3 regions of the Mesorhizobium sp. C089B genome follow, and region 1 is predicted to be linked to each of the others. Evidence: riboswitches for the same ligand, from Rfam matches in the RefSeq annotation. Region 1 holds a riboswitch; each other region holds the start of a gene.
What was found. Region 1 has a riboswitch for cobalamin ahead of NLY44_RS24870 (aromatic ring-hydroxylating oxygenase subunit alpha). Riboswitches for the same ligand answer to the same signal wherever they lie in the genome.
Positions count from the first base shown of each region.

Region 2: it holds a riboswitch for cobalamin, as region 1 does, so the genes downstream of both, NLY44_RS11230 (CbtB domain-containing protein) here and NLY44_RS24870 (aromatic ring-hydroxylating oxygenase subunit alpha) in region 1, are expected to answer to the same signal.
Region 3: it holds a riboswitch for cobalamin, as region 1 does, so the genes downstream of both, NLY44_RS11465 (DUF1636 family protein) here and NLY44_RS24870 (aromatic ring-hydroxylating oxygenase subunit alpha) in region 1, are expected to answer to the same signal.

Region 1 covers NZ_CP100469.1:5,026,744-5,032,266, forward strand. Annotated here, with positions in the region: gene NLY44_RS24850 (ABC transporter ATP-binding protein) at 1-379, shown strand, start outside; gene NLY44_RS24855 (DUF680 domain-containing protein) at 452-685, opposite strand; gene NLY44_RS24860 (DUF680 domain-containing protein) at 757-960, opposite strand; gene NLY44_RS24865 (DUF680 domain-containing protein) at 1,027-1,233, opposite strand; cobalamin riboswitch at 1,733-1,934, shown strand; gene NLY44_RS24870 (aromatic ring-hydroxylating oxygenase subunit alpha) at 2,052-3,299, shown strand; gene NLY44_RS24875 (FAD-binding oxidoreductase) at 3,337-4,437, shown strand; gene NLY44_RS24880 (PqqD family protein) at 4,599-5,021, shown strand; gene NLY44_RS24885 (hypothetical protein) at 5,174-5,523, shown strand, end outside.
Region 2 covers NZ_CP100469.1:2,212,577-2,218,099, forward strand. Annotated here, with positions in the region: gene cbiB (adenosylcobinamide-phosphate synthase CbiB) at 1-176, shown strand, start outside; gene cobO (cob(I)yrinic acid a,c-diamide adenosyltransferase) at 323-937, opposite strand; gene cobU (bifunctional adenosylcobinamide kinase/adenosylcobinamide-phosphate guanylyltransferase) at 939-1,451, opposite strand; gene NLY44_RS11225 (CbtA family protein) at 1,444-2,247, opposite strand; gene NLY44_RS11230 (CbtB domain-containing protein) at 2,263-2,442, opposite strand; cobalamin riboswitch at 2,479-2,673, opposite strand; gene NLY44_RS11235 (gamma-glutamylcyclotransferase) at 2,741-3,433, opposite strand; gene NLY44_RS11240 (aromatic ring-hydroxylating oxygenase subunit alpha) at 3,568-4,743, shown strand; gene NLY44_RS11245 (MFS transporter) at 4,751-5,523, opposite strand, start outside.
Region 3 covers NZ_CP100469.1:2,259,284-2,264,806, reverse strand. Annotated here, with positions in the region: gene cobN (cobaltochelatase subunit CobN) at 1-1,885, opposite strand, end outside; gene cobW (cobalamin biosynthesis protein CobW) at 1,904-2,956, opposite strand; gene NLY44_RS11465 (DUF1636 family protein) at 2,959-3,384, opposite strand; cobalamin riboswitch at 3,423-3,629, opposite strand; gene NLY44_RS11460 (DUF6348 family protein) at 3,687-4,379, opposite strand; gene NLY44_RS11455 (winged helix-turn-helix domain-containing protein) at 4,409-5,523, opposite strand, start outside.

The DNA of each region.
Region 1 (5,523 bases):
GACGATCGACAGGACGGGCAACCCGACAATCGTCAGCCATGTCGGCGGCCGCAAGGCAACGGTGCCGATCGCAACGCCGGCGTCAGCCAAGGGTGCGGCAGTCAGCTTCGGCGTGCGGCCGGAGGATCTGTCGGCCGCCACCGGCGCGGAATATCTTTTCGAGGGCGTGGTGGACTATGTCGAGCAACTCGGCGAGGTGCAGCTTGTCTATGTCGATATCGGCCGCGCTGACCTGCCGTTGGTGACCAAGCTGCCCGGCAATGTCGAGGTCAAGCGCGGGGTAAAGCTGCGACTGACCGCGGATGCCGGGGACCTGCACATCTTCGACGCCGATGGGCACTCCTTCTCGCTCAAGCCGGTGGAAGTGAAGGCGGCTTGAGATAGCTGCGTCGTACAGGCATGAAAAAAGAGCGGCGGGCCAGGCCCGCCGCTCTTTTTTAAGCTCCGGCTGTTAGTTGTTGCCGAACCGATCCCTGTCGCTGCTCTGAGGAACGAACTTCTGTTGGTCGTCCGACGAGTTCAGCAGCTTGTAGACCGCCGAGTTGGTGCCGGTCGACGAAGTGCGGGTGGTGTCGACGGCAGCGGCCGGCTGGTTGGCGCCATTGGAGCCATAATTGTCGCTGCCGGCAAAGGCAGCGCTCGAAACAGCCAGAACGGCTGCGGTGGCGAGAACGATCTTCTTCATTTTAGTCTCCTGAATTTTTCTGATGCTGCCAGCTGCAGCGGATAAGCCCGCCACGTGCTGGAAACCGGCTTTTAGCGGCCGAAAAGGTTACGGTCGGCACCGTGGGCAGGCGCCTGCTCGGCTGGAGCCGACTTCTCAACCGAAGCCGTATGGCCACTATCGGTCGACGTAATCGCAGGCTGGTTGGCGCCGTTCGAACCGTAGTTGTCGCTGCCGGCGAAAGCGCTGCCGGAGATGGCCAAAACGGCGGCGGCAGCAAGGATGATCTTTTTCATTTCAAATACTCCTGAATTTTTTGGGATCCCGAGAGCGACGGGTTAGCCGCCCTTCTTTGGTCGGGATCAGCGATTGCCGTAGAGGTCGCGGTCGGCGCCCTGAACGACAGGCTGCTTGTCAGCGTGCGCCGGCTTCTGAATGGAAGCCGTATACGAGCTGTCGACCGAGACGGCTGGCTGGTTCGCACCATTGGAACCGTAATTGTCGCTACCGGCGAAGGCGCTGCCGGTGATCGCCAAAACGGCTGCGGCAGTGAGGATGATCTTTTTCATTTTTAGTACTCCAGTTTGTCTGTCCGTCTAGCGGCGTGTCTTGGGAGGAATTCGCGTCGTTCGGACAGCCCCGATGTGGGAAAGCCATAGGCTGGTTTCCAATCACGAAGTTGTTCCGTGTGGACCACGGTCCTGCACCTTGAAATTGTGCCAGGAAGTTCCTCTATGGTCATTTATCGCATTGTTTTCAGTTGCTTATGTCGAACCGAGTGGTTCGCTCCGGTGTCGGTTTCCGGGCCGTCGTTCACACCGTCCTGCACGCATTGTCAACAGAAACGAACCGTTCGGTTCGATTAGAGATTGCTAATAGTAACTTTTCGATACCGTTGAGCCCTTTTTGCCCCCGATCGGAACTGGATCCGCAGCGATTCGAAACGGCGATGATAGCGCCGCAAGACAGGATCTCAGCCCTTCGGTGGTCGGCGGGGCGTATGCCGCGCGTGTCGCGCCGCATGGATATGATGTCGCTTTCATGCCGACGTCGCGATCGCTGCCGTGATTAGATGATCGCATCTCAGGTGCCGCTTCGTGACGACGCAGCGGAGAATTGGGAAGCCGGTCAGAATCCGGCGCTGCCCCCGCAACGGTGGTGGAGTTGAAGTCGCAACGGGAGACCACTGGGCAAGAGCCTGGGAAGGTGTCGCGATGGTCCGCAAGGACAACTCCAGAGCCCGGAAACCAGCCCGAGATGCATAGACTCGACTGATCGCGGTGGGCGGTCAAGAGGTGGATAGTGCATGTCCGGCGCCGCGCCGGCCTGCGTCCGATCCTTCCTCCATCACCACCAAGTTCAGTCCTTAAACCACGAGGACAGAACTATGGATACGCGCAACGACATGCTGAGGCTCCTGAACGGCCGCAAGCAAGGCTTTTCGCTGGAACAGCCCTTCTACACCGACCCGGACTATTTCAAGCTCGACATGGAGCTTATCTGGTATCGCGACTGGCTGTTCATCGGCCATGATTGCGAACTGCCGAAGCCCGGCAGCTATATCACCGTGCAGATCGGCGATTATCCGGTGGTGCTGGTCCGCGACCAGAAGGGCAACATCAACGCCTTTCACAATTCCTGCCGCCATCGCGGCAGCCGTGTCTGCAACACTGAGAAGGGCATGGCGGCAAAGCTTGTCTGCCCCTATCACCAGTGGACCTACGAGCTTGACGGCCGGCTGCTGTTTGCCCGCCAGATGGCCGACGGTTTCGACAAGAGCCAGTTCGGCCTGAAGCCCGTCGCCTGCGAGAGCGTCGGCGGCTACATCTTCATCTGCCTGGCGAAAGAACCTGCCGACTTTGCGCCGATGCGCGCCATGATAGAGCCCTACCTCAAGCCGCACCGGCTGAATGAAGCCAAGGTCGCCTTCGAGAGCACCATCATCGAGAAGGGCAACTGGAAGCTGGTCTGGGAAAACAACCGCGAATGCTATCACTGCGCCGGCAATCATCCAGAGCTGTGCAAGACATTCCCCGAAGCGCCGACGGTGACCGGCGTGCAGGGCGCCGACAGCGATCCGGAGATGCTGGCGCACTGGGCGAAATGCGAGGCGGCGGGCCTGCCGAGCAAGTTCCGCATCGATCCGGCCGGGCAATACCGCGCCACCCGCGCGCCGCTGCTGCGCGATGCCGTCAGCTACACGATGTCGGGAAAGCGCGCGGTGACGAAGAACCTGTCCGACACTGTTGCCGCCGACCGCATCGGCACCTTGATGCACTACCACTATCCGACGACCTGGAACCACATACTGATCGACCATGCGGTCACCTTCCGGGTGCTGCCGATCAGCGCCACCGAAACCGCGGTGACGACCAAGTGGCTGGTGCACAAGGATGCGGTCGAGGGGGTCGACTACAACCTTGAGGAGCTCACCCATGTCTGGACCGAGACCAACGACCAGGACCGCCGCATCGTCGAGGAAAACGCCTTCGGCATCCTGTCTCCGGCCTATGAGCCCGGCCCCTATTCGGAGCTGCACGAGGGCGGCGTGATCCAGTTCGTCGAATGGTACGCGGCCTTCATCGGCCCGCGCCTTGCCGAAGGCGGCCGGCCGGCGCTACGCAGCGTCGCGTGAGCTGGAGCAGGCGAAGAGGGACCAGAGGATGAATGCGATGACGGATCTTGGGCTCTATCGCCATCTTGACCAGATGGCGCCGTGGAACGATAGGCTGCAGGTGCTGGAAGTGATCGGCGTCAGCGACGAGGCGCCCGACGTCAAGACCTTCACCTTCCGCTCCGACAACCAGACCTGGTTCCGCTACAAGCCGGGCCAGTTCCTGACGCTGGAACTGCCGACACCGGACGGGCCGCTGATGCGCACCTACACGCTGTCGTCGTCGCCATCGCGGCCGTTTTCGATCGCGGTGACGATCAAGGCGCAGGCCGGCAGCATCGGCACGCGCTGGATGTTCGACCATCTGGTGCCCGGTTCGCATGTCAAGGCCTACGGACCGGCCGGCGACTTCTCGTTGCACAGCCACCCGGCGGCCAAATACCTGTTCATTTCCGCCGGCTCCGGCGTGACGCCGATGATGTCGATGCTGCGCTGGCTGAACGACTGCGCGCCATGGACCGATGTCGGTTTCGTCAACTGCGCGCGGCGTGCCGAAGAGATCATCTTCCGCAAGGAACTCGAACTGCTCGGCGGCCATATGCCCGGCCTGTCGCTCGGCTTCATGATCGAGGAACGTTCCAGCCGCGAAGGCTGGTACGGCCATATGGGCCGCATCGATGCGATCCGGCTGCCCTTGCTGGCTCCGGACTTCCGCGAGCGCGAAATCTTCTGCTGCGGCCCCGATCCGTTCATGCGCGCCGTGCGCGGCATGCTGGATGCCGCCGGCTTCGACATGACGAAATACCATCAGGAGAGCTTTGCCGCGCCTGTGGTGGAGGAAATTCCGGCGCCGTTTGCCTCCCCGGTCGAGGACGGCATCGCTGCACCTGTCGAAGCCGTGACGCCGATCCGCTTCTCGCTTTCGGAGGTCGACGCCGGCTGCGTCGCCGGCCAGACCGTGCTGCAGACCGCGCGCAGCTCGGGCGTGCGGATTCCCGCCGCCTGCGAGTTCGGCCTGTGCGGCACCTGCAAGGTGAAGAAGGTCTCCGGCGAAGTCGAGATGAGCCACAATGGCGGCATCCTCGACCACGAGATCGATGACGGTTTTATCCTTGCCTGCTGCTCGAAACCATTGTCGGCGCTCGAAATCGAGGCTTGAGCCGGTCGACTTCGCCGCAACGGTCGCCGACGCAGGCGTTGTATTCGCGGGTCTTTGTCTTGCCAACCAACGGACAAGTGATTTAGACGCACTTAGGAAGGGCTTGGCAGACCGTGAAGCCGGCGCATCCCTTCAGGGCGCATGGGACGGGGGACACAGCGATGCAACAGCGGGTCTACGCGGTCGCAAGCAAGGACATCGTTTTCGAATCATTCGATGGCGAAGCCGTCGTTCTCGATCTTTCGAACGGCAAGTATTTCGGCTTTTCCGATTCCGGCAGCCGGGTCTGGCAGGCTTTGTCGTCCGGCGTCGCCACTGAAGCGCTGGTCGGAGCTGCCGCGGGCGCCGCAAAAATAAGCCTGGCCGACCTCGAAAGCTTCGTTGCCCGACTGCTCGATTTCGGGTTGCTTGCGCCAGCCGAAACACCGGCACAACCGCTTTCGGGCGAGCTGTCGTCTGCGCTTGCTGCCAGCAATGAGCCGCTCAAGGTCGATGTCCATGACGACCTTGCCGATCTCATCATTGTCGACCCGATCCATGAGGTCGAGGAACCTCTCGGCTGGCCGGCGGTGAAACAGGCATAATCGTTTCCCTAAAGCGCGTCGCGTTTGAACGGACTCAGGCGACGCGGTTTAGATCTTTTATTTTATGCATGTCGTCGTCTCAAAACCGGGGCCACCCCGAGCGACATGCATCAGGCGACCCGGCGCAATTCTGGACGCTGAACAACCAACACATGCCTTTGATCACGCTGCAAACCCTGCCGGATTATGCCCGCCATGTGCTGGCGGCCGCGGAAAGCGCCGCCGCATTCTATCCCGTTACCGCCAGCGTGCGGTTGCCGGGACTGGAGCTGAGTGTCCACCTCGACCATGGCACGCTGGCGGAAGCCATGAGCCATGCCTTCATACCGGCCCCGGAAAATCCGTCTGCATCTGACGGCTGCCGCATTTTCGTCGCCCACCCGGGCATCGATGGCGTCCTCGCCCCGGCCACCTGGGGCCGAGGCGATTACAACCATCATGCCTTTGCCAACCGGCTGGAAGAGGCCGGATTGCGCGGCAGCTACTATCATGACCTCGATTT
Region 2 (5,523 bases), 2.8 Mb from region 1:
GCCCGCGCAGCTATGGCGGCGTCATCATCGAGGACGCCTATATGGGCGAAGGCGGTAGGCGCGCGGCGGAAAGCCAGGACATCAGGCAGGCGCTGAAATTGTACCAGGTGGCGGACTATCTGCTGATTGGGCTGTTCGGGTTGCTGTCGGCGGTGCTTATCGCGGTGACGTTCTGAGAGCTTACCGTCGCCCTTCCTTTACCCTCCCCCTTGTGGGGAGGGTCGGCGCGAAGCGCCGGGGTGGGGGACTGCGCCCTACGAGAACCCTCACCCCGCTCCGCTTCGCGGATCGACCCTCCCCACAAGGGGAGGGTACGAAACCCTCAAAACTCGATCCCCTGCTGCGCTTTCACGCCGGCCGAAAAATGATGCTTGGTCACGCCCATCTCCGTCACCAGATCCGCCGCCTCGACCAGCGCCGGCTTGGCGTTGCGGCCGGTGACGACGACATGCAGACCTTCGCGCCGCGCTTTCAGCGCCGCCACCACTCTGTCGAGATCGAGATAGTCGTAGCGCAGCGCAATGTTGAGCTCATCGAGGACGACAAGGCTGACAGAGGGGTCGGCGATCAGTTCCAGCGCCTTGGCCCAGGCGGCTTCGGCCGCCTTAATGTCGCGCTTCAGATCCTGCGTCTCCCAGGTGAAACCCTCGCCCATCGTGTGCCAGACGACGCGGTCGCCAAACGCCGCGAAGGCATCCTTCTCGCCGGTGTGCCATTTGCCCTTGATGAACTGGACGATTCCGACGCGCTTGCCATAGCCGAGCATGCGCAGCGCCAGCCCGAAGGCAGCCGTGGTCTTGCCCTTGCCGGGTCCGGTGTTGACGATCAGCAGCCCCTTCTCGACCGTCTTTTCCGCGACCTCGGCGTCCTGCACCGCCTTGCGCTTGGCCATCTTGGCGCGATGGCGCTCTTCGTCTTTTGTGTCGATATCGGTCATCTCATTTCACCTTGAGCGGCAGCCCCGCCACCATCAGAAGCACCATATCAGCTACGACCGCGATCTGCTGGTTGAGCCGGCCGGCGGCATCGCGGAACCGGCGTGCCAGCGCATTGTCGGGCACGATGCCTTGTCCGACTTCGTTGGAGACCACGAACCACGGTCCGCGCGGCCGCGAAAGCACATCGGCCAGCCGCCGGCACTCCCCCTCCAGATCATGATCGGCCAGCATATGATTGGTCAGCCACAGCGTCAGGCAGTCGACAAGCACCGGCTGGTTGTCCGGCAATGCCTCGAGCGCACCGGCAAGATCAAGCGGGGCGTCGATGGTCGCCCACCCCTCGCCACGGCGCGAGCGGTGCTGCGCGATGCGCTCGCGCATTTCGCCGTCATAGGCTAGCGCGGTGGCGATATAAGCCCATGGCGGCAGCAACGCCGTCGCCAAAGTTTCGGCATGCGCGCTCTTGCCGGAGCGCGCACCGCCGATGATGAAGGTCAAACTGCGATCAGGCAAAGCTGTCGCGCAGGCTGGTCGCGGTGCCGGCGAAGCGCGCGCGCACTACACCGACAACTGCGCCGAGCACCAGCCAGAACACCAGATTGGTCAGCGTCACCGCCACCACGAACTGATGATGCAGGCCCTCCGGGATCGGCGTTACGAAACTGTCAGGCTGCGGCGCGCCGACAATATGCGGGGCGACGATCAGGACGACGGCGAGCACGGTCAGGGGCGCCGACGTGCGGAAGGTGATAAGGGCAAGACCGATCGCCGTTGTCATCACCGTTGCCCACCACCAGATCTGGCGCTGCATGAGATCGGCCGCCGGCATTGCCGGCAGTTCCGGCGGCAGGCCGAGGCCCGGCGCCAGCGTGAACACGGCAAAGCCGGCCAAGCCCCAGAACACGCCCTGGCGCCAGCTGCCGATGCCGCCGGCGAACTCGGAAACCGCCACCAGGACCAGCGCGAAGCCGATGCCGGTGACGATATTGGCGACGACACTGAAGGCGAAACGCTCGAAGCCGTCGGCCGGCGCCCAGCCTTCGTCCTCCGCCGGCGCGGCTGCTTCAGCCGGTGCTGCGCTGCTCACCGCATTTTCCGCCGGCGCGGCGGTGCTCATGGCATCGGTGTCCGCAGCGTTGGCGGCGGGCGCCGCGGCATGCTGATGCTCATGGCCGCCACCAGCCTTTTCGTAGACCTCCGCCTTGAGGATCAGCGGCACGGTGGCGTAGGCCTGCATGCAGGCGAGAGCGACACCCGCCACGAGCCCTGCGATCGCCGCGATGAACACGACGTTGCGAAACAGGTTCATGATGTCAGATCCTCGTCAGTGGCAGGGAAACGCCATCGAATGGCGATAGTCGTGCGCCGCATTGTGGACCGCATCGATATGCGAGAAACCGACAACGCCGACGACGAAAATGCCCAGAAACGCGCTAAGCACGAGCTGCATGAAGCGCGACTGCGAGGAGACGGATGCGCCGAGGGAGACGGAAGCGGTATTCATATCTTGTCCTTTCGCCCTCCACCCGAGGGCATCGAAGTCAGTTCCCTGTCGCCGGCAGGTCTCCTGGCTCGCGGATCAGCGCCCTTCCCCACCTTCCCGAGGAAAAATCCTCAGTGGCTTGGAGAGGACTACCGCACACAGTTGCGGGGGCAGCCACGGCATTGGGCAACAAGTCAGCCCTCACCGCATTCCCTCTTGGTCCCTAACGGAACCGACGACATGCATGACTATAGGCTGAAACGGCCGCATCCGGCAAACCAAATTCCGCCGGCCAACAGCGCGAATGCGCCATGCGGCGTTACGGGTTCAACGCGGTGATCCGCTCGGCAACCAGCCGCTGCAGCCGCCACAGATGGCGATCGTGAATGCCGCGCTCTTCAAGGTTTTTCACCGTGTTGTAGAGATAGTCGGCGCCCGATCCCCAGTGCCCGCAGGACGTGGCCAGCCTTTCGACGATCTTGCCTTCGTCGAGCGGGCCGGAATAGGTCAGGCCGTTGCGGTTGATCACGAAGGCCAATGCCCTGAGCGGTCCGGCCTCGCTTGCAAGCTTCAGCATGCGCGGCCGGTAGCTTGTCGGCTTCAGCGTGACTTCGCGCCGGAAAAGCCGGCCCAACTGCTCGCGCCGGTTATTGTCGGTCAGCCGAAAGGCGACGCCCTTGCATTGTCCGCCACGGTCCAGCGCCATCATCAGGCCGGGGCTGACCTTGGTGCCGCGCCAGCGCGTCATGTTCATGCAAAAGGACCGATGCCAGCCGCGCGCCAGCGCAACGCGGTCCTCGACATAATCTATTTCCGGTTTCCAGATCAGCGATCCATAGCCGAACAGCCATAGCGGTTCGCTATCCGGGAGTTCGACCTGCAATTCATCCAGAAGCGCGTCATAGTCGGCTTCATCGAGATGCATCGCGTCCGGATCAGGCCCGGGGTCCCTGATCTCGCGCCAGCAGCGCGCGACCAGCTCCGGCGTAAGCGACATCTGTCGTGCGGCCACGTCCGAATCCCCCCAATTCCGAATGTCCCATGTCCACGACATGATTATGCGCCGCGCCTGCAACCGGCAATGCGGCACTCTGATTGACAAACGATTTGCCGGGGTGTCGGCTGACGCTTCATAGGAAGCCAGCCATGCATCCCAACCCGAGCGAGCGCGACCCCTATAACGGCCTGAGCCGGGCCGAACCGACGCTACCGTCATCGGCCTATTGGGATAGCGAGGCTTACCAGCGCGATCTCGAGGCCATCTGGTACAAAAGCTGGCTGCTCGTCTGCCGCGAGGCCGATCTTGCCCAGCCTTTGGCATTCAGGACATTCCGCGTCGGCACGCAGGAAATCGTCGTGCTGCGCGACGACACCGGCGAGTTGCGCGCCTTCCACAACACCTGCCGGCATCGCGGCTCGCAGCTTTGCCAGGAAAGCGAGGGCCGGCTGAAAGCGCGGCTCATCACTTGCCCCTACCATGCCTGGTCCTACTCGCTGCGCGGCGATCTCGTGCGCGTTCCCTCGAAATCGCTGCCAGATGGTTTCGACAAGGCAGATCATCCGCTCTACCGGGTGGCGCTGTCGGTGTGGCGCGGCTTTGTCTTTGTGAACCTTCAGCAGGCGACGGCCGGCTCCGCCGAGACCTCCTTCGATCCCGCATCCGGCGACCTCGCCAACTGGCCGCTGGAAACGCTGGTATCAGGCCATGTCCTGCGCAAGGTGATGAACTGCAACTGGAAAATTTTCTGGGAGAACTTCAACGAGTGCCTGCATTGCCCAGGCGTCCACAAGGACCTGTCTCGGCTGGTGCCGATATACGGCCGCGGCCTGATGAGCCGGCACGACGACCCCGACTGGGTCCGCCATGCCGACAATGACGCACCGGAGTTTTCGGGTGGCCTGCGCGCCGGCGCCGAGACCTGGTCGCGCGACGGACATGCCCATGGCCCGGTCTTCCCGGGCCTGACGCCAGCCGAGCGTGCGGCCGGACAGACCTATGCCACCAGCCTGCCCTCGATGTTCATCGTCGGCCATGTCGATTATGTCAGGACGGTGCGACTGATGCCGCTCGGTCCCGAACAGACCGAACTCACCGCCGAATGGCTGTTCGCGCCCGAGGCGCTGGCTGAGACGGACATCGACAATGTCGTCGCCTTCGGCACCCAGGTGCTGGAGGAGGATGCCGCGATCTGCGAGATCAACCAGAAAGGCCTGCGCTCCATGCGTCACGCGGCCGGCGTGCTGATGCCGGAGGAGTACGATCTGCACCGCTTCCACAACTGGGTGCGCGAGCGGCATGCAGCGCTTGAGGCAACCGCCTGATCGGCGACTAAAGCGACTTCGGCAGATAGCGCCAGGTGATAAAGCCGCAAACAGCGGCCAGAATGCCCAGCGTCACGAACACCGAGCCGAGGCCGAAAAACGCCAGCACCACCGAATAGACCAGCGGCGGCGTCAGCTCGGAAAAGTCGAGATAGGTGCGGTAGACCGCGGCCATCTGCGCCCGCTCATAGGACCGCACCGAGCGCATGAAGGCGGTCGAGCCCAGTGCATCGAGCGCGATGGTGAAGAAGGCGCCGCAGAGCAGGAAAAAGCCCGTAAGCAGCGGCGCGGTAGTGCCGACCGCGCCCGCCGCAAGCAGCGTCGCCGACATCGCGAAATAGGCGAAGGTCATGGTGCGCCGGCCGCCGAAGCGTTTTCCCGCTTTGCCCCAGAAGATCGCCATGAACAACAGCGCATTGCCGGCCGAAACCAGCAGGCCGCCGGCAAGCTTGCCCTCGCCGGTAATCACCATGAACAGCGGCCCGTAGACGAAGAACGTCGTCCAGAAGCAGGAGCGGCCGAAGGCGATCAGCCAGGCCAGCCTGAGCCTGGGTTGTGCTACGAAGCGGCCGATATTGGCCAGCGGATTGGCCGGCCGTGTCTTGCCCGGCCGGATCGACCGGTTGTCGCCCAGCCTGTAGGTCCAGAACAGCGCCAGCAAGGCCAACGCAAACACCGCGACCGCGCCATGCGCGGCATAGATGCCGTAGCGTGTGTAGAGGAAGATGCCGAGTGTCGGCCCGCCGGTCCAGGCCAGCATCGACCACGCCATGCGCAGCG
Region 3 (5,523 bases), 2.8 Mb from region 1:
CGAAGGCCAGCAGATCGTGGCGCGGCGGCAGCGTCGGGTCGTGGTAATCGGCGCGCCGGTCGGCCGAGCGGCCACGGTCGGGGGCGAGAGCGACAGTGATGTTGCCGAAGGTGGCGGCGCGGAAGGGGAAGCCGCTCTTACCCTCCCCCTTGTGGGGAGGGTGGCCCGCAGGGCCGGGTGGGGGTGGTGCACCGCTACCCCCACCCCGTTTCGCGCCATCCGCTTCGCGAATGTCGCGAACCGACCCTCCCCACAAGGGGGAGCGTGAAGGAGCACCCCATGCCGCCTCGACTGCAGCCAGTGCCTCAGCCGGCAAATCCTTTGAGAAGTCCAGATACTCATCCAGCCCCAGCCCACCATCGCTCCGCTCCAACGCGTCCAGCAGCGCACGCGGCGTTTCTGGAATCCCGTCAACGCGATAGCCCTGCTCCTTCAGGTCATGCAGCATGGCCAGCACGCTGGACGGCACATCCAGGCCCACTGCATAGCCAGTGCGGCCGGGCGCGCTCGGATAGTCCGGAATGAGGATCGCCAACTTACGCGTCGCGCGGGGCGTCTGCTGCAACCGTGTGAACGCCGCTAGCCTGTCCGCCACTTGCGCCACGCGATCCGGTTCCGGGCGGTTGGCGAAGGCGCGGTGGCCGAGCGCCGGGTCGGTCTCGCTCTCGCCCTTGAAGGAAATCGCGCCGGCGAGGATGCGGCCGTCGAGTTCGGGCAGCACGACATGCATGGCGAGGTCGGCGGGCGCCAGGCCGCGCTGGTTGTTGTCCCAGACGTCGCGGCGGGTGGTGGCGACGATGACCTGGAAGACAGGCACGCCGGCGCGGTCGAAGAGCGTTTCGACGCCGGGTTCGGCGCCGGAAGCGAAGGCGGTTGCGGTGATGATGGCGGTGGGCTTGAGCGTGGCCAGCGCGGTTCCGACGAAGGCCAGGGAGGTCGGGTCTTTGAGGCTGGAGACGAAGATCGGGACCGGTCTCATGCCGCGCTGGCGGAGTGCATCAAAGAGGGCATCGATTGGCGCGACATCGGCGGCCAGCAGCATCGAGCGGTAGAAGAGGATGGGGAAGATGGGAGAGTTGATGTTGTCTGCGCCGAGTTCCCGCCCACCCCCCTCTGTCCTGCCGGACATCTCCCCCGCAAGGGGGGAGATTGTGCTCTCATCGACGCTTTCGCCAATCGGGGATGTTGCAGAGGAATCTATTATCGGCTGGGCAGAAAAAGTGCCGAGGTCCGCGCCGGCTGATCTCCCCCCTTGCGGGGGAGATGTCCGGCAGGACAGAGGGGGGTGTGAAGGAACGCCGACATCGGCAAAATCCAACTTGCCTACGACGCCGCGGCCAGGCTCGTAGTAACCAGCTTTCGGCACGCTGACCGGCTCAGCCGCCGCCGCATCCTGCCCAGCCAACCCCGCCAGCCGCTGCATCAGTGCTGCCATATTCTCCGGTCCGCCCTCGCGGAAATAACCAAGCAGGACGTCCAGATCCTCGCGCGGCAGCGTCGAGGCTTCGATCAGCCTGAGATCCTCGTCGTGGCTCTCGCCCGGCAGCAGCGCCAGCTTGATGCCGTTCGCACGGGCAGTCGCGGCAAGCTGGTCGCAGCCATAGCGCCACCAGTCGTAGCCGCCGAGGATGCGCACCAAAATCACCTTGGCGTGGCGGGCGACGCTGTCGATCCAGAGGTCCACGGACATGGGATGGCGCAGGTCGCGCAGCGCCGCCAGCCGCATCGACGGCAGGCGGGCGGCATCGGCCTTCCACGCCGCCGCGAGGCCGGCGAGGTCGCTGTCGGTGAAGGACAGCGCCACGATATCCGCCGGCGTCTGCCCGAGATCGACGGGCTCGGCGAGATCGTCGAGCGAGGCGGATGTGGTGGTGAGTATATGCATTTCGGCTCGTGGTTTGGATCAGCCGGCGAGTATACGCTCGATCGCCGGGCGGTTCAGTCCTTTCAGGCCAATGACGACAAGACGCGAGCGGCGGTCGTCCTCAGCCGCCCAGGCGCGGTCATAGTAATGATTGACGCGCGGGCCGACGGCCTGCAGCAAAAGCCGCATCGGCTTGCCGCCGACATCGACGAAGCCTTTTACACGCAACACGTTTTCCTGTTCGGCGGCGGTGGCGACGCGCTTGGCCAGGTCGTCGGGATTGGCGATCGAGGGGATGTCGACGATGAAGGTGTCGAAATCGTCATGCTCATGATCGAAAGCGCCGTCGTGATGCGACTTGCGGTTCTCGATGTCGTCTTCGACGGCGAGACCGAGGCCAAGCAGCACCGACGGGTCGACCTTGCCATGCGCAGTCGGCACGATTTTTACCGCGCGGGCGGAATGTTCATTGATGATGGCGTTGGCGCGGGCCGAACCGGGGGCGTCCATCAGATCGCTCTTCGACAGGATGATCAAATCGGCGCAGGCGATCTGGTCCTCGAACACTTCTTCGACAGGATCGTCATGGTCGAGCGTCTCGTCCTGAGCGCGCTGTGCCTGCAAAGCGTCCATGTCGTTGGCGACGCGGCCTTCGGCCAGCGCCGGGCCGTCTACCACGGCGATGACACCGTCGACGGTTACCCGGCTCTTCACGCTCGGCCACTGGAACGCCTGGACCAGCGGCTTGGGCAGAGCCAGGCCCGAGGTCTCGATCAGGATGTGGTCAACCTTCGGTGTCAGCGCGAGGATCTTGTCGAGGGCGGGCACGAAATCGTCGGCGACTGTACAGCAGATGCAGCCATTGGCCAGTTCGACGATGTTTTCCTCGGGGCAGGTGTCGATGCCGCAGCCTTTCAGGATTTCCCCGTCGATGCCGATGTCGCCGAACTCGTTGACGATGATGGCGATGCGCTTGCCGCCGGCATTTTCCAGGAGATGGCGGACCAGCGTCGTCTTGCCGGCGCCGAGGAAGCCTGTAACGACAGTGCAGGGAACACGGGAGAGGTTGGCGGCCGGGTTTGAAGCGTTCATCGTCAGTCCTTCAGCATGTCGAGGGGTGGGATGCGGGCAACGAGGCCGCGCTTGAGGCTATCGGGCCGGCCGCGCCACGGGATGAGGCCGTCGGCCGAAGTCGCGAAGAGCTTTGCGCCGGTAACGAGGTCGGCGCCGCTGGTTGCGGTCAGATCGCCGAAGACATAGCTCCAGCAGCCATCGCGCAGGATCGCGGCGCTGAGGCGGCGCTTGCAATTGCCGAGACATTCGGCGGTGCGGACCCGGATATCGCCGGCAGCGGCGCGGCGTGTGTCCTCAGCCAGCAATTCGCCGGCGCGCGGATGGGCGTCGGAACCGGTCTCATCGCGGCAGGAGGCGCAGACGATGACGGTCACGCCGGTCAGGGCGTCGTTGTCGCCGGACGCAATGTCCGTTGTGCCAGCCGAAAAACTGCTGTTCTGGTCCAAAAACCGTGCTCCTTGCCCGGAAACCCGCCAGGCGATCGGATACTTTGTCTCAGACGGCAGGTCTCCTGGCTCGCGAGTCATTGCCTTGGTTAGCCGCCTTCCCGGTGTTACCCAGTGGCTTTCGGCCTTGGCTCTTCGCTTACAGTTGCGGGGACAGCCGCGGATTTGGGATTTTTTCGTCCCGCACCGCATTCCCTCTTGGCCCTTGCCGTTGCGGGCAGGGGACCGTCTGGAGCGGATTTAGGCTTTTGCAGGCAGCGGTGTCAACGCACGGCTACGACATGGCGATGTCGGCAGGGCTGTCATGTCCCGGCTTCCGGCAGTGCCAGGATGACCTGTCGGATAGCTTGATAGCCATCGCTATAGTCCCAGTCATGACCGACAGCCAGATTCTGTCCCTCATGCCAAACCGCGTTGTCCAGAAGGACTTCGGCACTAATCAGCGTGCCCTTCAAGCCTGCCAGAAAGGTCCGGACAAAATGGCTTCCGGGGGGTACCGAAGCTGTGAACAGCTTTTCCAGCTTGGCATAGAATGCTGGATAGCCTGGTGTCAGCGAGCATAGCTCGGTTGTGGCCTGGGAAATGACCGGGCCGCTATAGATTTTCCAGCGGGCATCTTTTCGCCAGATCTTCCAACTGGCGCTGCTTCGCTGCCAAAGCTCTATTTCGGCCTGCATGTTCTCGCAGACGTGATCGGCCAGTCCCTCAATGGCCACATGGAAAACACCACGGAGAAACTTTTCAAACGCCTGGTTCAGTTCCTGTTCGCGCGTGTCGCCGAAGCCAGCAAAGGATTCAATGACCGGCTGAACATCAAGCAGCGGAGAAAAAATGTAGATTTCCAGGACCAGCCGGTCAGAACTCGTCTCGAACACCTCAGCCTCAAACCGAAGCTGCTTCGATTGGAGCATGACGTCCCTATCTCTGCGGACTGCATCTATTCCATGCGCAATGAGGGCGCCATGGATCATGTCGAGCACTTTGTCCGATGCCATTGCACAACCTACGAGGCTTATTGAGGCGTCTATGACAGACGCTGCAAGGGTTGGCCATCTCTCTCGCTAGCCAATGCCGGCCCCAGATTGCCGGCCGGCGTCACTTCGATGCGCTCAAGGCCAAGCCAGCCCTGCATCTCCTTTAGTTCCTCGAAAAGCTGTGCGGTGGTCTCAGGCGGTGCGCCTGCTTCGGCATAGGCGGCGTGGACGCGTAAGACACTCGCAGGCCGGTCGGCCTTGAGGTCGACGCGGGCGACGATCTTGTCGCCGAGCAAGAAAGGCAGCACGTAATAGCCATATTGCCGCTTGTCGGCCGGGGTGTAGATCTCGATGCGGTAGCGGAAATCGAAGAGACGCTCGGTGCGCGCGCGCTCGAAGACCACCGGATCGAAGGGGGCCAGCAAGGCGCGGGCCTCGATCTTTCGCGGCAGGCGGGCGTCCCTATAGAGGTAAGCCGGCTTGTCCCAACCTTCGACGTTTACCGGCAGCAACTCGCCCATCTCGACCAGTTCCTCCAACCGGCCCTTCATGTCGGCCGGCGACAAGCGGAAATAATCGCGCAGGTCACCCGACGTCGCGATGCCGTGGGCGCGGGCAGAAATGCGCAGCAATTCGCGGTGCGCGTCCTCGGCGGCCGGCACCGGCAGATCGAGGATCGCCTGCGGCAGCACGCGCTCGGGCAGGTCATAGAAGCGTTCGAAGCCACGGCGGTGCGCCGTGGTGATGCGTCCGGCCCAGAAGAGCCATTCGAAGGCGTGCTTGGCGTGGCTCCAGCCCCACCAGCCGCCCGAACCTTTCTGGCCTTCCAGTGCCGAAGCGGCAATCGGGCCGCGCTCGGCGACCGCGCGGTAGATCTCTTCGATATAGGCGGCGTGCTCGCGGCCCCATTTGGCGAGGCCGAGATACATTTCGTCGCCTTGCTCGGCCCGCTGCATGCGCCAGCGCATCAGCGGGTAGGTCTCGACCGGCAGGAACGAGGCCTCATGCGCCCAGTATTCGAACACCGTGCGTTTGCGGGTGATGGCCGCATTGTCGAGCAAAGCCAGCGGGTAGGGGCCAAGCCGCGAATAGAGCGGCATATAGTGGGCGCGCACCACCGCGCTGACGGAATCGATCTGCAGCAAGCCGGTGCGCGACAGCACGC